2 regions of the Oceanobacillus sp. FSL K6-0127 genome follow, and region 2 is predicted to be linked to the other one. Evidence: riboswitches for the same ligand, from Rfam matches in the RefSeq annotation. Region 2 holds a riboswitch; the other holds the start of a gene.
What was found. A riboswitch is a leader RNA that binds a small molecule or an ion and turns the genes downstream of it on or off. The one in region 2 is predicted to bind S-adenosylmethionine.
Positions count from the first base shown of each region.

Region 1: linked by a shared signal. The riboswitch ahead of metK (methionine adenosyltransferase) and the one ahead of MHH64_RS13035 (carboxymuconolactone decarboxylase family protein) in region 2 are both predicted to bind S-adenosylmethionine.

Region 1 is NZ_CP150287.1:2,189,812-2,201,569, forward strand. Features, by position in the region: gene pckA (phosphoenolpyruvate carboxykinase (ATP)) at 369-1,955, opposite strand; SAM riboswitch class I at 2,154-2,262, shown strand; gene metK (methionine adenosyltransferase) at 2,470-3,666, shown strand; gene MHH64_RS11025 (DUF4181 domain-containing protein) at 3,768-4,208, shown strand; gene MHH64_RS11030 (gamma carbonic anhydrase family protein) at 4,251-4,772, opposite strand; gene MHH64_RS11035 (tetraprenyl-beta-curcumene synthase family protein) at 4,925-5,947, shown strand; gene MHH64_RS11040 (DUF1801 domain-containing protein) at 5,940-6,377, shown strand; gene MHH64_RS11045 (hypothetical protein) at 6,433-7,191, opposite strand; gene MHH64_RS11050 (PadR family transcriptional regulator) at 7,181-7,537, opposite strand; gene MHH64_RS11055 (AI-2E family transporter) at 8,087-9,181, opposite strand; gene MHH64_RS11060 (sigma-70 family RNA polymerase sigma factor) at 9,374-9,913, shown strand; gene MHH64_RS11065 (PadR family transcriptional regulator) at 9,914-10,327, shown strand; gene MHH64_RS11070 (FtsW/RodA/SpoVE family cell cycle protein) at 10,324-11,586, shown strand; gene MHH64_RS11075 (VanZ family protein) at 11,602-11,758, shown strand, end outside.
Region 2 is NZ_CP150287.1:2,639,423-2,651,180, reverse strand. Features, by position in the region: gene MHH64_RS13085 (Na+/H+ antiporter subunit A) at 1-634, shown strand, start outside; gene MHH64_RS13080 (Na(+)/H(+) antiporter subunit B) at 631-1,065, shown strand; gene MHH64_RS13075 (Na(+)/H(+) antiporter subunit C) at 1,065-1,403, shown strand; gene MHH64_RS13070 (Na+/H+ antiporter subunit D) at 1,396-2,880, shown strand; gene MHH64_RS13065 (Na+/H+ antiporter subunit E) at 2,886-3,362, shown strand; gene MHH64_RS13060 (Na(+)/H(+) antiporter subunit F1) at 3,362-3,637, shown strand; gene mnhG (monovalent cation/H(+) antiporter subunit G) at 3,630-3,971, shown strand; gene MHH64_RS13050 (UDP-N-acetylmuramoyl-L-alanyl-D-glutamate--2,6-diaminopimelate ligase) at 4,163-5,641, shown strand; gene MHH64_RS13045 (sodium:pantothenate symporter) at 5,876-7,372, opposite strand; gene MHH64_RS13040 (LLM class flavin-dependent oxidoreductase) at 7,477-8,844, opposite strand; gene MHH64_RS13035 (carboxymuconolactone decarboxylase family protein) at 8,913-9,578, opposite strand; SAM riboswitch class I at 9,699-9,805, opposite strand; gene sigK (RNA polymerase sporulation sigma factor SigK) at 10,301-11,005, shown strand; gene mtnN (5'-methylthioadenosine/S-adenosylhomocysteine nucleosidase) at 11,091-11,758, opposite strand, start outside.

The DNA of each region.
Region 1 (11,758 bases), 450 kb from region 2:
TTATCAACACAGTTTATGCGAAACTGGAAAATGTGTGAATGCCTAGTTGAGGTGAGGGCGAGAGGGAATAGTAAAGGTTTTGAAACTGCAGATTTAAGTATAGTGGTGCGGGAATTTAAGGTTACAGAGCCTTAGTGCATGGGTCTGGACTAATAACCTGGGCAATAGAATAGCGTGTGTAAAATGGAGCAAAAATCCGAAATATACAGTTATAGTCAAAGGGGGAAATCGATCTATCGGTTATAAGTAAAAATTGGAGGGAGGAACATAAAAAGCCAGCCCATAAAAACAGGCTGGCTATCAGCATGTTGCTGATACTGACTCCACTCATATAAATAAAATCCTTTTGGGATGAGTAAACAGAATTATTACCCTTGGTAAACCGGGCCGGCTTCTTTAATTGCATCACTTGCATTATTGAATTTCTTGAAATTCTCATGGAATTTTAATGCTAGTGATTTTGCCGTCTCCTCATATGCTGTTTGATCATTCCATGTTTTTTTCGGAATGAGTACTTCATCTGGAACTCCTGGAACATGCATTGGAATTTCTAATCCGAAAATTTCATCTTTTACAGTTTCCATTGAATTCAGCTCGCCTTCTAGAGCAGAGTGAATCATTGCACGCGTATAGGATAGCTTCATACGGTTTCCAACACCGTAAGATCCGCCAGTCCAGCCAGTATTAACTAAGAACACATTTGAATTGTACATATCAATTTTTTCACCTAGCATTTCAGCATATTTTGCTGGTGCCAAAGGTAGAAAAGGAGAACCAAAGCATGCTGAGAAAGTTGCTTGCGGTTCTGTTACTCCGCGCTCTGTACCTGCAAGTTTGCTCGTATAGCCGCTTAGAAAATGATACATTGCTTGTTCTTTCGATAATTTACTGATTGGCGGCAGTGTCCCAGAAGCATCCGCTGTTAAAAAGATGATTGTATTTGGATGACCAGCAACGCTTGGTGACACAATGTTATCAATATTCTCAAGCGGGTATGCAGCACGCGTATTCTCTGTTAATGTCGTATCATCATAATCAGGAATTCGTGATTTTTCATTTAAAACGACATTTTCGAGTACAGAACCATAGCGAATGGCATTGAAAATTTGGGGTTCTTTTTCCTCCGATAGGTTAATACATTTTGCATAGCATCCACCTTCAATATTGAACACGCCATTCGGGCTCCAGCCATGCTCATCATCTCCAATTAGACGGCGGTAAGGATCAGCGGATAATGTTGTTTTTCCTGTGCCGGAAAGGCCGAAGAACAGGGCTACATCACCTTCTAGACCAACATTTGCTGAGCAATGCATGGACAAAACATCTCGCTTTGGCAGCAAGTAGTTCATCACTGAGAAGATAGATTTTTTTATTTCACCGGCATATTCAGTACCTCCAATTAAAACAACACGTTTCTTAAAGGAGATTAAGATAAATGTTTCCGAATTTGTTCCATCGACAGCTGGATCTGCTTTGAAATTTGGAGCAGAAACAACAGTAAACTCTGCTTGGTGATTTTCTAACTCTTCATCTGTTGGCGTGATAAACAATTGACGTGAGAAAAGATTATGCCATGCGTATTCATTGATGACTTGAATTGGCAGGCGATAATTTTTATCCGCACCAGCAAACCCTTGAAACTGATAAAGTTCATCTTTTTCTTTTAAATAATCTATTACTTTTCTGTAAAGATTATCAAATACTTTTTCTTCGATTGGACGGTTTACCTTTCCCCAGTCAACAAAATCTGCACAAACCTCATCTTTTACAATAAATTTATCTTCGGGAGAACGCCCAGTATATTTTCCAGTAGTTGCTCGAATTGCACCCGTAGAAGTAAGACTTCCTTCTTGATAACGTAAAATTTTTTCTACTAATTGTGCTACCGACAAATTAATATGCATATTATTGTGTTCATTTAACTCTTTAATTAATGATCTCTCCACCGTTTTCATGTCATTATCTCCTGCCTTTTTAAGGATTTTATACGTTTATGACAACTTTTATTTTCTTAAGATGCTTATTAGTATAACACATTTATATTATTAGTCCATACTATTTAAAAATAAATTATAAAAAATATATAATAGCCCACCATCCGAAAATAGTTGACACCTACAGCTACTTTCGTTAATCTAAAGGTTGAACGGATACTCTTATTCAGAGTTGGTGGAGGGACAGACCCGATGAAACCCAGCAACCATCACATGATGTGAATTGGTGCTAACCTGATGCAAGGAACACTTCCTTGAACAATAAGAGCGAAAGGCCAGTATACCCTTTCCTCATGTCTTTGAAGGAAAGGCTTTTTTGTTTTTTATAGAGAAGTTATATATAAAATGATATTCATAGAAAAGCGATTGACCTGGTCAGTGGGAAAAGTTTTACCTTTTGAAGGTACTTTGAATAATATATGTAGAACATTTAAATTAGAGATCCGTAACATACAATAAAGGAGAGTTTAGCCTAATGGCTGTAAATCGACGTTTATTTACTTCAGAATCAGTAACAGAAGGTCATCCAGACAAAATGTCAGACCAAATTTCAGATGCTATCCTAGATGAAATTTTAAAAAAGGATCCGAATGCACGAGTTGCGTGTGAAACAACTGTAACAACTGGATTAGTGTTAGTAGCGGGGGAAATTTCGACAAGCACATATGTAGATATTCCTGCTATTGTAAGAGAAACGATAAAAGGAATTGGCTATACTCGAGCTAAATATGGTTTTGACTCGGAAACATGTGCTGTAATGACGGCAATTGATGAGCAGTCAGCAGATATTGCTGGCGGTGTTGACACCGCACTAGAAGCACGCCAAGGAAAAATGAGCGAGGATGAAATTGATGCAATAGGTGCTGGAGATCAAGGGTTAATGTTTGGTTTTGCTTGTGATGAAACCGAAGAGCTTATGCCACTACCGATTTCATTAGCGCATAAATTAGCGAAGCGCCTTGCTGATGTAAGAAAAGAAAAAATTGTAGATTACCTGCGCCCGGATGGGAAAACACAGGTTACTGTAGAATATGATGAAAATGATCAGCCTATCCGAATCGACACAATCGTTATATCTACACAGCATCACCAAGATACCACTACTGAACAAATTGAAAAAGATATGATTGAGCATGTGGTTCGTGCCGTTGTACCTGCTGATCTCTTGGATGAAAACACAAAGTATTTCATTAACCCAACTGGTCGTTTTGTAATTGGGGGACCACAGGGGGATGTAGGACTTACTGGTCGTAAAATCATCGTAGACACATACGGTGGGTATGCACGACATGGCGGTGGAGCATTTAGTGGAAAGGATGCAACGAAAGTAGATCGCTCTGCTGCATATGCAGCTCGCTATGTTGCAAAAAACATCGTTGCTGCAGGTCTTGCGAAGTCATGTGAGGTTCAATTGGCGTATGCAATTGGTGTAGCAGAGCCTGTATCCATTGCGATTAATACATTTGGTACTGGAAAGGTAAGCGAGGAAACACTTGTAGCTGCGGTTCGCAAATTATTCGATCTTCGCCCAGCAGGAATTATTCGGATGCTCGACCTTCGTCAGCCAATATTTAAAAACACAGCAGCATATGGTCATTTTGGTAGAACGGATGTTGCATTTTCATGGGAAAAAACAGATAAAGTTGATGAGTTAATCGCATTGACAAAATAATATTATAGCTGTACAGCTCTTATTGAGTTGTGCAGCTTTTTGTTTAGCTGATGGAGTTTGGGCTAGCATACGATTTATAATCTAGAAAGAGAGGAATGCTCATGTACTATTATGAAGATAATAGTGGTCTACTACTGGATATTGTCATATTAATAGGTGTGCTTTCACTTATTATTTTTATATTTAATTCGATCATGAGAATATTATTGCACGTGAAGCGTCCAAAATGGTTTTCTAATAATTATGTGAACGATATACATGAAAAGTATGATAAAAGGTTACGATTAATAGCTGTCATTGCATACATAGGTGCTGGATTTTATTTCATTTATACAACTATTTCCTCGAGTTCTGATGTTACGCTGTATTTATTTTTACTTGGCATGATCTTCACTGGTATACAGGAATTGTTTCGAGCATACATGGAGTGGAAATACCTAGAAGGGAAAAATGATTATCTATTTACGCTCAGTCAAGTTATATTTATTTCCACACTTGTCATTGTAGCGTTGAGGTCTGAGTTCTTTGGTCTTTTAGGGTGATAAACAGAGGAGCTTGATCTATTATTTCAAGCCCCTAACTGATTAATGTCCCATATTTGTATTTTCCTTATAATATTTACCTTTTTCTACATAAGATGTACGAACCCGTTCCATTTCCGCATAATCTTTTTCAGATAGCTCGCGTACAACCTTTGCCGGTCTCCCCATTACTAAAGTGTTAGGAGGTACTTTCTTTCCGGGTGGCACAAGACTTCCTGCACCAACGAATGCATTTTCTCCGATTTCCGCACCATCCAAGATAATCGATCCCATTCCAATTAAGGCATTTTTCCGAACGATAGCAGAGTGTAAGGTAACTTGATGACCGATTGTGACATCATCTTCAATGAGAAGTGTCTTATTTGGGCTTTGATGCAGCATACAAAAATCCTGGATGTTAACCCGTTTCCCAATTCGAGTTGGCGCAACATCACCGCGGATAATTGCTTTAAACCAAACACTAGATTCCTCATCAATCGTAACGTCTCCATTTATTACAGCATCTTTTGCAATAAAAGCAGTTTCGTGAATGGTTGGATAAATATTTTTGTAAGGCTCAATCATGTTTACATCCCCTTGTTTTTTGTTTTCCTATTGTATATGATGCTATAATTAGTATAGCAAATTTCACCAATTGGAATGGAGGAAATAGATTGACAAAGGTACCAAAAAATGCGATTACATTACTAAGAATCGTGTTTAAACGAATCTTTCCAATGGTTGATGAGGAAATGAATTACTGGAAGCGTAGAGCAGAGCAGATACCGAATGATGAGTTGCGCACCCAAGCTCTTGCTAGCATAAAAGATAAACGATTTCACTGTCAAGGTGGAAGTGTTTATGCACTGCTTGCTGGAGAAAGAGAGAAAAAAGCAGTTCGTTTTATTGTTGCGTATCAAACAATTAGTGATTATTTGGATAATCTTTGTGATCGAAGCACTTCGCTTGATCCTAAGGATTTCCGTATGTTGCATGAAGCGATGAAGGATGCTTTAACGCCTATGAATCCAATGAAAAATTATTATGAACTGCGAGATGATCAAGCTGATGGAGGCTATCTTGCGGAGTTAGTTCAAACATGTCAAGAAACATTAAGAGATGTAGCATCCTTTGAACAAATCCAGAATCAGCTTCTCAAACTCCAAGGATTATACGCAGATTTACAGGTTCATAAGCATGTACAGTTAAGAGAAAGAATTCCACGGTTAACGTCATGGTTTGAAAAAAATAAAGATACGAATGAAAATCTCTCATGGTATGAATTTTCTGCTGCGAGTGGTTCAACCTTGGGAATTTTTTGTCTTGTATCTTACGGACTTGGCGGAAAACTCAAATCAAATACAGCGCAAGCTATTTATGATGGCTATTTTCCTTACATGCAGGGGCTGCATATCTTGCTTGATTACTATATTGATCAACAAGAGGATCGTGACGAAGGAGATCTTAACTTTTGTAGTTATTATGAGGATTGGAATAAAATGAAAGAGCGTTTCCTTTATTTTATTAAACAGACAAAAACAGATGTACGCGGGTTGCCAGATCGGAAATTTCATGAAATGATCCATCAAGGCTTAATTGGCCTATACTTAGGTGATAAAAAAGTAAAAACAATTCCATATAGTGATAAAATGCGAAAGGCTTTGCTGCAAGCCGGAGGAGTTACTGCTAAAATGTTTAATTGGAATATTCGTATGTATTATAAAGCAGAGGGAAAGAGAGGGGAAATGAAAGATGTATGAGCAAAAAATGAAAGAAAATGATCGAGATGTTGTGGCATTTATTGAGGATATTGACAATGCCAAAAAGCGAGAGGATGCTTATAAGCTGCTTGAAATTTTTACAGAAACAACTGGATATCCGGCTAAAATGTGGGGAACAACCATTATTGGATTTGGTTCCTATCATTATAAATATGCATCTGGTCATGAAGGAGATGCGCCATTAGTCGGATTCTCGCCACGCAGGGCAAAGCATAGTTTATATTTTGCAGCCGGTGATGACAGAAGAGAGGATCTGCTGACAGATTTCGGAAAGCATACAACCGGAAAAGCTTGTGTGTATATTAATAAACTTGCTGATATTAATGTGGATGTTTTGAAAGCATTGATCAATCAATCTGTGGAGTTTTTACAGGAGAAATATCCAAATGAAGCAGGGGAAGATGCGTAACATAAAGAAGGGAATTACCAAGTCAGAGAATAATCGGTAATCCCCTTTATGTGTGTTAGGCTTTTGCCAGTTTACTTGAGATCCAAAGATAAATGAAAATGCCGCCAAATGTAATACAAGTGCCTGTAATTAATCGGGCAGATTCTGTTAATGATGTAAAGCCGAGCAGATAATCTGGCAGGGAAACGAAAGTTAAAACAATTGGAAGTACCCAGGTTTTAGACCAAATGGAAATCCCAATTATAAAAATCAATGTTACGATTGCAATGATAATGGTTCCAATCATGCCAAAGCTAATGACTGGTGTCGTAACATGCTGGTTAAGGAAAATCAGACCGATAAAAAGGGCCATCGGTAACAGTGCAACTGGATAAAGTATAGCAAATTGTTTTCCGGTAGACAGGTTTTTTCCAGCAATATACCGAAATGCAAGTGAAATGCTTGTTAAGAATAAGATGGCTATGATAAGAAATCCGATAATCTCTAAAAGGGAGTAAGCAAGCGTTCCTTCAAATAAATCTCTGACAACTGTGAACGAAAAAGCACCAAATAGAATCATTGGAATATACTTCATCCAAGCTTTAAGGTCAATTGGCATTTCGCTAGCAAGTTGTTCCATGTATGCTCTAGGCGATTGACCAATAATATGTTCAATTGATTTCCCATCTTTCTCTGCTTGCATTAAATGATCCTCTAATTCCTCGACGATTTCATCAATTTCTTTTTCCTTTTTCCCAGTTGAAAAAAGGTAAACGCGAAGGTTTTCTAAAAATTGTTTGCTTTTTTTGGATAGCGGTACGTTTTTAGGCATCATGTTTAATCTCCTTTTCCTTTTTCGTTTCATGTTTTAAGACATGGTTAACGTTCGTCTGTAAGTTCTCCCATCTTTCTATAAAATCTTGCAATTCTTGTTCTCCGTTTTCTGTCAGGCGATAATATTTTCGTTTCGGTCCTGCTGTGGACTTCTTTAATGTAGAGGTTACTAATTTTTCTTTTTGCATGCGTAATAATAATGGGTAGATTGTACCTTCACTGAAGTTAGAGAAACCATATCCTTCCAATTTTTCAGCTAGCTCATAGCCGTAGACTTCTTTGTTTTTAATGATGGCGAGTATGCAACCATCTAAGATCCCTTTCATCATTTGGGTTGTCGACACAATAATCAAACCTCCCTTATCATGTATAACAAGATATTTGTTTTCTGGAATATTAGTCTTGTATTACAAGGTATATGCTTAGTATATGTTTTATTACCTTGTAATGCAAGTGTTATTGTCTATTTATTAAAAACTAGAAGTACTTGATTATCTTGTTCAACAACTATAAGTATTTTAAACCAGGTGTAGTGATGAGTAGCCGGGTGAAGAGATATTCAATTTATACGGTAACTCAAAGTCAGCATGAAGACCTGATTATAGAAGGAGTGGTGTTATTCGGTCACTGAAGTCGAGTCCAAATGTCCAGGAATAGCGGAGCATCATGAATTACTATCAAATTGATTTTTGATTAATCTTAATTTAGAGCAGGTAAGTACAAATCAGAGTTTTAATAAATCTAAAACTGATAAACCAGCAATGAAGAGCAACAAAAATAGCCCGCGCATCCATGCAGCGATCAAATTGTCTGTTGGTCACCTTTCATGTGACGGGAATCCTTAAAAAAACCGCAGAGAAAATTAAATTTCTCTGCGGTTTTGAGGAAGTGAAACGTTATATCAATGCATCTTCCTTATCTTTCTTAGAATCCCGATACGTATTATAGAAGTGCATAATGATTGTCCGTAGTAATGCATAGAACGGTACCGCGAACAAAATACCGAGGAAGCCTGCAATGCTTCCGGCAGCAAGGATAACTGTTATCACCGTTAACGGGTGCAATTGCAATACTTGTCCCATTACATTAGGTGAGATGACTGAACTCTCAATTTGCTGGGCGATGAACATAATTAACGAAATCCAAATTAGATTCATCGGATCCTGAAATCCACCTACGATTAATGCGGGAATAACAGCTAGATACGGACCGAGAAAAGGAATAACATTGGTAATCATCCCAAAAAGGGCAAATGCTAGAGCGTACTCCAACCCGATAATGAGATAGCCAATTAACAGCAATACTCCTACAAAGAAACTAACAAGTAACTGTCCTTGAATGAACGAAGATAAAACCTTATCCATCTTAACGAGTAAACTGCTAACATTCGCTGCTTTTTTCTTACTAAATACTTGTGTGATAAAAGGAATTAATTTATCCCCATCCTTCAGCATGAAGAAAAGGAAAAACGGAATAAGTACAATTCCCATTGCAATTGAAACAACTTGCCCTAAAAAGCCACCAATAAAGCTTGGGATATTATTTGCTATCCCTTCCAAATGTGTTGGGAGGTCAGCGACGAAGTCATTAATCATCGAAACTGCCTGCTCTGGAATAGCTTCATAGTTCTTTTGTACCCACTGAATTGTTTCTTCAGCAAGTTTTACCATTTGTGGTATGCTGTCAATCATTGTAGAGAACTGATTCTGCGCAATCGGCCAAATGAAAATAATGAATAACGTTGCAATTAAGATAAGTGTTAAGTACACAAATATAATCGAAAATATTCTATTTATTTTTAGACGCATGAACAAATGCATTAATGGCTTCGTTAAATAGTACAAAATTCCAGCGCCAATGATTGGGAGTGCAACAGCACCAATCAATCTAATAACAGGAAAAAAGATGAAATGTGTAATTGAAACAAGCCAGATTAAGAGAAAAAGCATAATTAAAAAAAGCATTACTTGAAACCATCGTTTATGAACCAATCAATATCACTACTTTCGACCATTTTTATTTCTATTTTACATGGAGAGGAAGATAATAGAAAGTATTTTGATACAATTGTGCCAACAATATTGCCTGTTTATACATATGGGTTGAAAAGAGTTTCATAGTATGCTGATGCTGAAGGGAAAACTTTTCATGTTTGTGCTTCGTCTAACTTAATAGGAGGGGAAATTGTGGATGAGTATATCGTAGAATCAATCGGAGCTGATGATAAAGCAATTATGATTGATACAATGATGAAAAATTATGGACAAGATATTTTACAGCTTGTCTATTCGTACGTGAAAAATCAAACGATTGCAGAGGATTTGACACAGGATATTTTCATAAAATGTTATCGGAACTTACATACCTACAGGAAGAAGGCTAAATTGAAAACCTGGCTTTGGAGTATTGCAATCAATCATTGTAAAGATTATTTGAAAAGCTGGTATAACAAAAATGTAGTTCTTTCAAATGAGGTTCTCGATTCTGAGTTCGATGAAGCCAATCAACTAGAGAGCAAAGTGATTCAACAGGATGAGGATGATCGATTAGTCGCACATGTCATGTCTTTATCAGTTGAATTTAGAGAAGTTATTTATCTGTTTTACTTTGAAGAAATGCCAATTAAAGAGATTGCTAGCGTAACTGGTACCAATTCCAATACCGTAAAAACACGATTAAGACGTGCGAAGCAACTACTAAAAGAACAGATAGGAGGCCGCTGAATGGAAGACGATTTGAAAAACTTACGAAATCGCATGAAAAAAACAAGGTTTAACGAGCTGAAATTTACGGAACAGCATCGAATGACAGTACTCAAGCAAATCCAACAGGAAGAAGCGGAGGCAGATATCCTGCATCTCGTTATGCAGTTACTTGTACAGGAAAAGACTGGCTACGAATTAACAGAACAGCTGCGTGTGCGGGGTGTTAAGAAATTTGAGGGGAATGAAGGATTTTTGTATACCTTATTGCATCAGCTGGAACAGAAACGCTATTTAGATGCTGCTTGGAATAAGGAAGAAATGAAACTTTATCAGTTAAATCGAAAGGGGAGGAAGCTATTGGAAAAGGCAGAAAAGGAAAAGGATAGAAAAAACGTTATCTTAGGCTTACTTGCCGAGGTGAAGGGAAGGTGAAAAGAAAATATTTTCTAGATGCAGTTCGGTTGCAAATGAAATCAGAGAAAGCAAAAAAGTATATCGTGAAAGAGCTGGATCACCATATTGCTAGTGAAAAGGCGTATTGGCTGAAAAAAGGATTAATAGACAGTGAGGCAGAAGAAAAAGCGGTTCAGCAAATGGGCAGTCCACTATTACTAGGACAGCAATTGAATAAAATCCATCGCCCTAAGGTGGATTGGTGGTTGCTGATTATCGTCTCCATTATTATCTCGCTTGGCTTTTTACCTCTACTTCAAGATAGTTTTCAAACCGATATCTTAGTCATGATTAAAAAAACTATGATGACTATAATCGGACTATGTTTCATTATTGGTCTCATGTTCTTAGATTATACGAAGTTAAGAAAATACGGATGGTTATTTTATGGTGTTGCACTTTTTATTCAATTCTATCTGTTTTTTTTCGTAGAAACACTCGTAAATGGGTCTCCAATTTTGATGTTAGGGCCATTATCCATTGAAGATACAATCTGTTTGCCGTTTTTCTGGATAGGTTTTGCTTGTCTGTTAAGTAATGAAAAACAAACGGTTAGTAAAACGATTCTTTTGTTTGCTATACCATACATTTTATATTTGCTTTTATATAACGACCATAATGCATTGATTTATAGTGTCATGGTGGTAGTGATGATTTGGATAAATGCAAAGGGCTATCGGAAACGAATAAAGACTTTAGCACCGATAAGTATCATTCTTCTTGGCTCGTTAATTTACATATGGCTATTTGCCGAAAATATTCATAATCGCTTGATGGGATACTCGAAACCAGAGCAATTCGCCTCTGACGAAGGTTATTTTTATTTGATAATTAAACAACAACTACAGCATCTAAATTGGTTTGGTAAGTCCGATATGCAATTATTCCTATATGAAGGACATACCGATTTTGTTTTTCTCAATCTGTTAGCTCAGTACGGATTGGTACTGTCTTTTTTTATCATTCTCATTTTGCTTCTTTTAATAAGTAGACTAATTGCTGTTTGTAATATGATGAAAGATTCGTTTGGAAAACTCCTGACGATTGGTGGAATTGCGCTCATTACGATTGAATTGATCTACAATATCGGGATGAATTTTGGGTACTTGCCTTTAGCTGGTATGCCACTGCCGTTTATTAGTTATGGCTTGATGCCAACATTGATTCATGCAATTGTTATTGGTGTTGTTCTAAGTGCTTATCGACAAAAAGATTTACAATTTAATATCCATTCGTAGGAAGGAACGAAGCTTATGCATTTGACTATTAACATTGCATTTTTTGGAACAATATTAATACTTTTATATATAGTGATCGATTTGATTCGCAATAAAGGAAGAAATCTGTTAAGGAAATTTATTTTTTATACGTTTATGTTTTATTTTGTGTATGTCCTGCAGCTTACAATGG
Region 2 (11,758 bases):
GGATTATTTTCTTTATATGTGTACGTTCATCGTCCTGCTCATCGGTTATACGATGTTCCGTTACGATGCATTTGCAATCAATACGGATAACTTGTCACCAATTGATCCTTATATGTGGATCGTTGCGATTCTATTAGTAATTTCTGTTGTTGCTGTACCATTTATTAATAATCGAATTACAGCTATTATTGTGGCGGGTGTTGCTGGTTTCTTAGTTGCACTAATGTTTACGATATTCCGTGCTCCTGATTTAGCATTAACACAGTTATTAGTAGAAACAGTTTCTGTTATCTTGTTTATGCTTGTTTTCTACCACTTACCTGAACTTCGTAAAGAGAAGATTAAACCGTCGTTTAAACTCATTAATTTAATTGTTTCAATTGCTGTAGGTGTTATGATAACTCTCGTTTCACTGAGTGCATTCGCTCTAGGCAGTGAAACAGATTTCACTTCCATTGCAGCATATTTTATTGAGAATTCCAAGGTTTTAGCTGGTGGATACAATATTGTCAACGTTATTCTCGTCGACTTCCGTGGACTTGATACGATGCTTGAAATCCTTGTATTAGGAATTGCAGCTATTGGAGTGGTATCAATGATCAAATTGCGACTAAAAGGGAGTGAAGATGTGTGAAACAAATGAGACCAAATGATATGATGTTACAAGTCTCTATGCGGCTCATAACATTAATCATCTTTGCTTTTTCATTCTACTTATTCTTGGCTGGTCATAATAATCCAGGTGGTGGTTTTATCGGTGGATTAATGACAGCAAGCGCTATTTTAGTTTTATATTTAGCTTTTGATATGAAAACAATTAAGAAGGCAATGCCTTTCAATTTCACGACCATGATCGGCGTTGGATTGCTGTTCGCTGTTTTTACGGGAGTCGCATCCATGTTATTTGGATTTCCGTTCTTAAAACATTTCTTTGATTATTTCCAATTTCCGATCTTTGGCGAGGTAGAATTAACGACTGCACTCCCATTTGATTTAGGAGTGTATCTCGTTGTAGTCGGAGCTGCCTTAACAATTATTTTAGCAATTGCGGAGGATGATAAATAATGGAAGTACTAATGTCAATTGTAATAGGTATCATCTTTACCGTAAGTGTCTATTTATTCTTGTCGAGAAGTATCATACGCGTTATTTTAGGAACTTTACTGTTATCTCATGGTGTGCACTTACTACTGATCACGATGTCAGAACTTCAGCGTGGTGCACCACCACTATTAAATTTAGATGCCGATGCCTATACAGACCCATTGCCACAAGCTCTCGTCTTAACAGCGATTGTTATTGCTTTTGGAGTTACTTCGTTTCTTTTAGTAATGGCTTATCGGACGTATAAAGAACATAAGACAGATGATTTAGAAGAATTAAGGGGATCTGCTGATGAATAATTTAATTATCCTTCCGATAATTATTCCATTTATTATCGGAGCTGTATTAATTATATTCCCAAAACACCATCGCCTTCAGCGAGTGGTGAGTGGGTTCACTGCTGTTGGGATGCTGTTGCTGTCAATCTATTTAGCAATTGTTGTCTATCAGAATGGGATTATTGTTTTAGAAGCAGGAAATTGGTCTGCACCATTTGGTATTGTACTGGTTGCTGATATGTTTGCAACATTAATGATCTTACTTACCAGTCTATTAAGTGCAGCTTGTTTATTCTTTGCATTTAAAACCATTACACCACAGCGTGAGAAGTTTTACTTTTATCCTTTCTACTTTTTCTTGCTGGTTGGGGTAAATGGTGCTTTTTTAACAGGTGATATATTTAACTTGTTTGTATTTTTTGAAGTAATGCTGTTGTCCTCTTACGCTCTTATTGTTAACGGTGGGACAAAATATCAGCTTCGTGAGTCATTTAAATATGTCATTATAAATGTTTTTGCCTCAGCGCTATTTGTCGTTGCAGTTGCATGGCTATATTCTGTGACAGGCACACTAAACATGGCTCATATTTCGGAACGAATTGCTGAACTTGAACAAACTGGAGTGGTAAATGTCATTGCGATTATGTTCTTTATTGTATTCGCATCTAAAGGAGCCTTATTCCCACTTTATTTCTGGCTTCCAAAATCATACTTCGGTCCACCTGCTGCTATCGCTGCCCTGTTTGGAGGCTTGCTAACAAAGGTTGGTATTTATGCTATTATTCGTGTATTCACATTGGTTTTCTACCACGAACCGAGCTATACACATAAAGCTGTTATAGTTACAATTGCTGGATTTACAATGTTGTTTGGAGTGTTAGGTGCAGTTTCTCAATTCGATTTCAAACGAATACTTTCTTATCATATCATTAGCCAGGTTGGCTATATGGTAATGGGACTTGGAATCTTCACCCCTCTAGCAGTTGCCGGTGCAATTTATTATATTGTACATCATATGATTGTGAAAACCGCTCTCTTCTTATTTGCAGGAGCTGCTGAGCGAGTTACTGGTACAACGGATTTGAAGAAAATGGGTGGGCTGCTTAAAACGCACCCTGTATTATCTTGGTTGTTTTTTATTAGTGCTATTTCACTTGCTGGTATTCCGCCTTTCAGTGGTTTTTTCAGTAAGTTCCCGATTATTTTAGCTGGTTTTCAGGAAGAACAATATATTATTTCCGGTGTTGCTTTACTAGTCGGTTTACTAACCCTTTTCTCTATGATGAAGATATTTAGTTATGCTTTTTGGGGAAAACAAAAACATACAAATGAACAATCAAAGCTGCCTATCGGTAAACTTTTATTACCAATTGCGCCTCTCGTAGCACTAACAATCATTTTAGGTATTGCTGCTGAGCCTATTTTCCAATATTCGTTACAAGTAGCTGAACAAATCATGGATCCATCAATTTATATTGAATCTGTTCTGAAGGAGTAGTTGCTATGGCTTTCCAAATTTTAGTCAATATAATAATTGCCGTTACATGGATGTTTCTACAGAATAGTTACACGGCTACTAGTTTTCTTTTTGGATACATAATAGGAATTATTATATTGTTCATCCTGCGCCGTTTTCTTGTTTTTAATTTTTATATGAATCGAGTGTGGGCAATTATTAAGTTGATCATGCTTTTCATTATCGAGCTCATTAAAGCTAATCTTGATGTCATTAAAATTGTTCTAAGCCCAAAACTTAATAATCAGCCTGGAATTGTAGCAGTAGAAACGAGATTAGAAACGAATGTTGAAATAACCTTACTTGCTGCACTTATTTCCTTGACACCTGGTACTGTATCAATGGATTTCTCAAGCGACGGAAAGACTATTTATATTCACTCTATCGATGTACCGGATAAGGAAGATATGATCGAACAAATTCGTAACTCATTTGAACGAGCGATCATGGAGGTGACGAAATAATGTTTCAAGTTATTCTTTATTTTTCACTTTTAGTATTATCAATTTCTTTGGTTCTGTTCTTAATAAGAATAATTAAAGGTCCCTCCACTCAAGATCGAATACTTGGATTGGACTGTATTGGAGTAACATTAGTTGGTTTTATCGGGATTATCATGATCCTTCAAGAAACCATTGCATACTCCGACATTATCCTTGTGTTAAGTATTCTGGCTTTTGTTGGAACGGTGGCCATGTCAAAATTCATGGAAAGAGGTGCTGTCTTTGACCGTGATTGAGATTATTACGAGCATATTCATTTTAATCGGTACGTTTTTCACTATTTTAAGCGCAATTGGTGTCATTCGCCTTCCGGATGTATATAGTAGAATGCACGCTGCTGGTAAAAGTTCAACCCTTGGGGTTGTCACATTGATGCTAGCTACGTTCATCTATTTCATTCCGACAGGTATAATCAACGGAAAGGTTTTGCTAGCCATTCTATTTCTGTTTATCACAGCACCTTTATCAGCGTTGATGGTTAATCGTTCTGCATATTACAATGGGGTACCTCTCGCTAAAAACAGTATACAGGACGATTTAAGAAAGAAATTTGAACAAGATAAAGAATAAAGATAAATCTTATTCGTATTGATAAAGAATTAAATTTTAAAAAATGGATCATCACAAGCTGATGATCCATTTTTTAATTTCCTCTCCTGCTTCATATGTAAATTCTCGATTAAAAAATAATAGAAACGGGAATACCTATGGTTAGATGAATTTATTCGTTTTGTTAACACTGAATAGAGAGGTTTTCCACGTTGAATACTTACGAGTTACTAAGCAGCTTAAAAATAAAATCAATATATGGTGCACTACCAGAAGAAGTCCATTCCATTGAACAGGATTCCAGAAAAGTTAAAAAAGAATCATTATTTGTTTGTATTAGAGGCTTCCGATCAGATGGTCATTCTTATTATTCACAAGCCATTCATAATGGAGCAACAATTATTATTGCAGAAGAAAAACTTCCTATTGACCTTACAAAGTTTGCTTTAGTTATTGTAAAAGATACTGCAAAAGCACTGGCAATTCTTGCAAATAAGTTTTATCATTATCCTTCAAACAAAATGACTGTGTACGGTGTGACTGGAACAAATGGTAAAACAACAGTCACAACACTAATTAAGCAGTTACTTGAAAAGAATAATCAGCAAGCTGCATTGCTTGGTACAAATGGAATTGATCTTCTAAATGAATCCGTAGAAAGTGATAACACCACATGTGATGTACTAACGAATCAAAAAATACTTCATAGAGTAGCCGAGCACGGAATGGGTCACATAGTTATGGAAATATCTTCTCATGGTCTCGCACAAGGAAGGCAACGTGGAGTTAATTTTGATGTAGTAACTTTTACAAACCTTTCACAGGATCATCTTGACTATCACAAGACGATGGAGCAGTATGGCTACACAAAAGGTCTCCTTTTTGCGCAGCTTGGAAATAATTTGACAGAAGAAAAAAATGTTATTCTAAATCGGGATGATCCGTGGTATGAGATATATAATGGCATGACACCATTTGAAGTAATTTCTTACGGCATTTATAACGAAGCTGACTTTCGAGCAACCAATATTATCTACTATGAGGACCGTACCTGCTTTACATTAGGATCTCCAGAAGGGAATTTTCCCGTCACTACAAAATTAATTGGCGAATTTAATGTATATAATGTAGTAGCTGCAATCGCAACCGTATATAGTAAAACAATGATTTCTGTAAAAACGTTAGTCCGCTCACTCGCTAATATAGCCCACATAAATGGCAGAATGCAAAAGCTCGACCTTGAAGCACCAATATCAATTTACATTGACTACGCACATACCCCAGATGCGATAGAAAAAGTAATCGCTTCTGTCCAACCATTTAAGCAGAATCGTATTCTATTAGTGGTTGGTACCGGCGGAGATCGAGATGAATCGAAACGTCCCATTATGGCTGAGAAAGCATCTGTAGCTGATTTTGTAATTTTAACAATTAATGACTCAAGATATGAGGATTCTAATGCTATCTTAACGGATATGGAACAAGGAATGAAGCACAATAATTATATCTGCATTCCGAATCGAAAGGCTGCCATAAGCCTTGTTATCGACAAGAGTGAACCTGGAGATATTATTATCATTGCTGGTAAAGGGCTTGAGAAGTATCAAATCACAGAAGATAAGAAACACCCGCATAGTGACAAGGAAATCGCAATACGAAATTGTTCGATTAAGTATAATCTAAGTGTGTAGATCTAGAATCAGTAAGGACTAATTTACATTCAAACTGCAAACATACAACAAATTGCCTTAGGCTCTATCAAAGATCCCAGGGCAATTTGTTATTTAAAGAAAAGGTTAATCTTTTCCAAAGTACCATTTCCAAAGAGAAAAACCAACAATAGCATATATAGCAATTAGACCATATAGCCAAACTGTTAACATTTCATTAACAAACAATCGCTTCTCCCCCATTCTCTAATCCATTCACTTTGCTTCTTGTATACTTTCATATTCTTGGTCGGGTTCCTTAAAGATTTTTGACAAAATCAATATGACTGCGATTCCAATAAATGTTGCTACTGCACCGGCAGACATTGTACTGGGGATGATCCCGCCAAAATATAAGATAAGATATGATAATAATCCAATAAACATCGATCCTTCTGCTGCGCGTGGAGATACTTTCCTTTTAGCATAAACAGCATACAAGATTGGACCGAGGGTCCCCGCTGCTACACCTGAAATCCCAATCCACATGACGTCCCCCATATACCTTGGTGGGTTAAGCACAAGCAGAAATGCTGCTAATCCGACTAGTGGAACACTCCATCTGCTAATGAGAAGAGCGATTTGTTGCGCCTTTTCTTCACTCACATTTACATATCCGCGTTTCACTAGAAATTTAAGAAAAATATCATTAGCAAATACGGTTGAAATCGATACAAATAACCCATCAGTCGTTGACATAGCTGCAGCAAGTATAACTACACCAAATATCGCAACAAAAATTGCTGGGAATGCCCATGCGATATACTCCATAAGGGCTAAGTCAGTTGTTTCTGTTCCACTACCAATAGCTACTCTGCTATACAATCCACCAAACAGTACTAACACACATAGGGAAGCTGTTATAACATAAACTAAAATCATTTTTCCTAAATCACTTTCTCTTTTCAAACCCAATACCTTATTAAATAAATGGGGTGCCGAGGCAAAAGCCCACTGGATTGTTATGGCACCTATTACCGGTCCGATTGAATAAAAATGTAGTGATTCCGGATTAAAAACCTTAACAAGGTTACCATCCTGCGCAGCTAAATTATCAACAATACCTGCAAAAGTTGCAGTGACTCCCCCATCCCAAAATATAACAATCCCTGAAATAAATACTGCTAATCCAGCAATAGCCATCATAATTACCTGTACAGCATCTGTATAGATATCCGCAAGTGCGCCACCTGCAAACACATATAACACCACAATAGCCGTAATAAGAATCAAACCTGTTGAATAATTCATACCAAGCAGATACTCAAATATCCTTGCACCAGCTACAAATTGCGCAGCTATGTAAAAAATATTAAAAAGTAAAATTAACCCTGTTCCCACTCGCAAAATATCACTATTATAAAAATCGCCAAGCCAGTCTGGTAATGATAGTGATTTTTGTTTGGTATTCAACTTTCTTACCTTTTTTGCAACCATTAGCATTCCTATTGGGCCGCCACCTATCATTGCTAAGAAAAGCCATAAGTTAGATAGACCCCAGTCATAAGACCATCCTGGATATCCTAGAAAGGTTGCAGCGCTCAAATAGGTTGCAGCAAAAGATAGGCCTAAGATGACTGGTCCTAACGTTGTTCCTCCAGTTGCAAAATCACGGACATTTTTCGTTTTTCTGGCGCCAATATAACCAAGAAAAAGCATAACCACAAGAAAGAGTGAAAAACCTATCCATGTATATAATGTGGTAGCTTGCATGCACTGACCCCTTTCTCTGAATTATCAGCTAATTAATCGTAGTAAAAACACTATGTGCTTGGTTTTTGAATGTAAGTATAAGAATTTAAAAATACCATCACACCTTATACATGTAATTTCAATTTTCTTGCCGGATGATTGTTGGGCAAATATGGACTTTTGGTTTCAAAAAGATTTTCTCTTAATGTATTACCTTCGTAATCTGTTCTATATATTCCTCGCCTTTGTAATTCAGGTACAACATGGTCAACAAATTCCCGAAAAGTTTCTAATGAATACGATTGTGCAATATTAAAACCATCTACGTTAGCCTCAACAGCCCATTTCTGTAATTTATTTGCTATTTGTTCTGGTGTGCCAATAAATTTTGCCGTGCCATTGCCTAGACCATGATTTTGAAGTGCCTCACGAAGTGTCCACCTTTTTTGGGGATCCTTTGTATACATGTCTAAATTCCCCTGTACTGCTTCTGTTTCCATATCATCTAAATACTGATCCGGATTATATTTAGATAGATCGATACCTGTATGCCCAGAAAGCAATGCAGCTGTCCCCTCATAACTAACAAGGCTTTTTAATTTCTCGTATTTAGCAAATGCTTCTTCCTCTGTAGAACCAATAATGGGAAGAACCATTGGAAAAATACGAATATCCGTTGCATTTCTTCCCTGCTCTACTGCACGTTTTCGAATATCTGCAGCGTAATTTTTCATTGCTTCCAGTGAATGTCCCTTTGTGAAAACTGCTTCAGCGTGTTTGGCTGCAAAATCTCTTCCTCTCGAAGAAGCACCAGCTTGAAAAAGTACTGGAGTCCGTTGTGGTGATGACTCCGTCAAATGTGGACCAGGTACATGATAAAATTCACCTGTGTGATCGATCGTATGTACTTTTTTAGGATCTGCAAAGGTATCCGTCTCCTTGTCATAAACAACCGCTTCGTCTTCCCAGCTGTGTTCCCATAACTTGTAAACGACTTCAAGAAATTCATCAGCACGGTCATAGCGTAAATTTTTAGGCAATCTACCTGACAGGCCCAGATTAATTGCCTCACTCTCTAAATACGATGTGACTACATTCCAAGCAATTCTTCCTTCGGTCAAATGGTCCAGTGTTGAAAGCTGGCGTGCAAGTGCGTATGGCTGGGCATAGGTTGCTGAAATCGTTGGAGCGAATCCGATGTGCTTTGTGACCGCTGCCATAGCTGCAATTGGCATTAATGGATCATGTGCCGGCAATTGCACAGCATGCTTAATTGCAGCATCATGATTACTACCATAAACAGAATACGTGCCTAGCACATCGGCAATAAATACGGCATCAAATTTTCCTCGCTCTAACACTTGCGCTGTTTCTGTCCAATAATGAATTCGATTATGAAAAGCCCCCTTATCTTTTTCATGTTTCCATAACCCCATGGAATGAGGCGATGGTGAATTTTGTACAAAGCCGTTCAGATGAATTTGTTTTTCCAACTGGAACACTCCTCCTATAAATTTGCTTAGATATGGCTTTACTGCTCGCACGATTATCAGAAACAATACTACTCGTCAAAAGCGTTTAAGGCATTTACACTATGTGCGATTGCCGATCCAGCTTTCAGTGCTACAGCAACAAAAATTGCTTCAGAAATCTCTGCTAAGTTTGCTCCTGTATTTTTTGCATTTTTCGTATGCAAATTAATACAATACGCACAACCTGTTGTATGTGCACAAGCAACTGCAATTAACTCTTTTTCTTTTTCACTTAAGTTTTCTGCTTTTATGGAATGGTGATCAAAATTTAAAAATGCCTTAAAGGTTTCATCGTTCAACTTAGAAAATTCCTTTATTCGGTTGAAATACGATGCTTTATACAATTCCTCGTCACTATTTCCATCGTAAGCATTTAGTGCATTTACTCCATGTGCCGCAGCTGATCCCGCCTTTAATGCTGTTGCAACGAAAATCGCCTCTGCCACCTCTTCCTTACTTGCTTTCTGCTTTTTGACATTTTTCACATGTAAATCAATACAATACGGACATCCAGTAATGTGTGCCACAGCAACTGCAATTAATTCCTTTAACTTTACGGATAATTCCCCTTCAGCCAATGCTCGATTATTAAAAGCAAAAAATGACTCGAACGCATCTGGTGCATATTTCTTTAGTTCCTGAAGCCTTCCAAAATAATCCTTTCTGTACAAGCTATCTGTTTTTGTTACACCCATTTTCTTCGCTCCCTTTTCAAATTTACCTATTCATCGCAATATAATCTTTCCCATGATATTACTTGGTTTTTAATCAAATGAAAAAACCTCTTCTGATGAGGAAGAGGTTCTAAATCACTCATCTCATCTTTCAAGCATTTGCTTGCTGGAATTAGCACCTTGTTACATCATTGTAACGGTTGCCGCAGGATCGTAGGACCAGTTCCTCCCCTGACTCTTGATAAGAAAAATCATATTCAATTAATAGGAATTGTTCACATCATACACCTGGTAACGAATCATGTCAACTCTGTTTTTTGAATTTAATACAAAAGTTAGATATTTAGCGTAAGATGACGTTCATTTGACCTATATGAAACTATTTATTGTAACGTGCTCATTCCAAAGTTATATCGTCAAAATCTATTGCTTTGCTAGCTCCTGTGCTACTCCAATAATCCAATCCTCTTGACCACCTACTGCACCCATTTATTGGATGCGATGAACGTTTTTTTAATCTTATCGCTAGTATGTAATATAGGTACGAGTTACAAACCAACCTTTATCTTTTCACAAAGTATTTGATGAATAAGTCCGTTATCAAATCAACTAAAACCTTAAAAAGCCTGTTTCCATAACAAATTTTCGTGGACAGACACGAATCCTCTCTTTAAGTCATAAAGATGTTATATAGGCAAAAGCCCAATCTTGAAGCAGACTGTTCACTTAGGAGGTGATTGCGTTTGTCCGGGATTTTATCTGTGCTTGCTCTTCTAATTAAGGAAGCCCTCTTTTTTGTTTCTTATGTAAAAAACCATGCATTCCCGCAACCATTACCCTCTGATGAAGAAGCGAAATACATCGAGGAAATGCAAAATGGAAGTGAAACAGCCAGAAACAAACTTATTGAACATAATTTAAGACTTGTTGCTCACATTGTAAAAAAGTTTGAGAATACTGGTGAGGATATGGAGGATTTAATTTCAATTGGAACCATTGGTCTTATAAAAGGGGTCGAAAGCTTCTCAACAGATAAGGGAACAAAATTGGCAACATATGCTGCTCGTTGTATTGAAAACGAAATATTGATGCACCTTCGCGCATTAAAAAAAGTGAAAAAAGACGTTTCCTTGCACGATCCAATTGGTCAAGACAAAGAAGGCAATGAAATCAGTCTAATTGATATTCTTGAGGCAGAGAATGATAATGTAATTGAATACATCCAATTGAATATGGAGATCGCCAAAATGCAAAAGTATTTTTCTGTTCTCGATAAACGAGAGCGAGAGGTAATTGTTTATCGCTATGGATTAAATGACTATAACGAAATGACACAGCGAGAAATCGCGAAAAAGCTAAACATATCACGAAGCTATGTCTCACGAATTGAAAAAAGAGCGCTCATGAAAGTGTTTCATGAGTACTATCGAAAAGAGCGCAATAATTAATTTGGAAGGCTTCCAAATGATAAAAAAGCCCAGAAACATGAATTTATCATTGTCTCTGGGCTTTTGCTTTTTATTTAATTCTCGTTTATAAACTCTTAACTACAGCGATAATGAGCTGGGCTGCATTTTTAGCCGCTGTTTCAAGAAATTGATCAAACGAGATGGACGATTTTTTTCCGGCAATATCAGATAATGCACGAATAATAACAAATGGCTTGTTATACTGATGGCAAACCTGTGCAACAGCTGCTGCTTCCATCTCTGAAGCAAGCATCGTCGGAAATTTTTCATGAACAAATGCAACACGCTCGGCATCTTCCATAAACGAATCACCAGTTGCAATAATTCCCTGTTCACAATTTATATCCATATTTTTTACTGCAGCTACTGCTTTTTCAACTAACGTTTTATCTGCCTTGTACATTGGAGGTAGTCCAGGCACCTGTCCATAGCTATAATTAAAGGCAGTTACATCAACATCATGATGGACAACCTCAGTAGAAATGACGATATCTCCCACTTCCAGATTGCTAGCAAAACCGCCAGCAGATCCTGTATTAATAACATGTGTTGGTGCAAAACGTTCATGCATGATGGTAGTAGCCATTGCCGCATTCACTTTCCCAATCCCTGATTTTAACAGAACTACAGATTTATCCTGTAATTTCCCTTGAACAAATAAGCAATTTGCTACTGTTTGTTCTTGTTTTTCTGTCATCTGGTCTAATAATAGTGCAACTTCTTCATCCATTG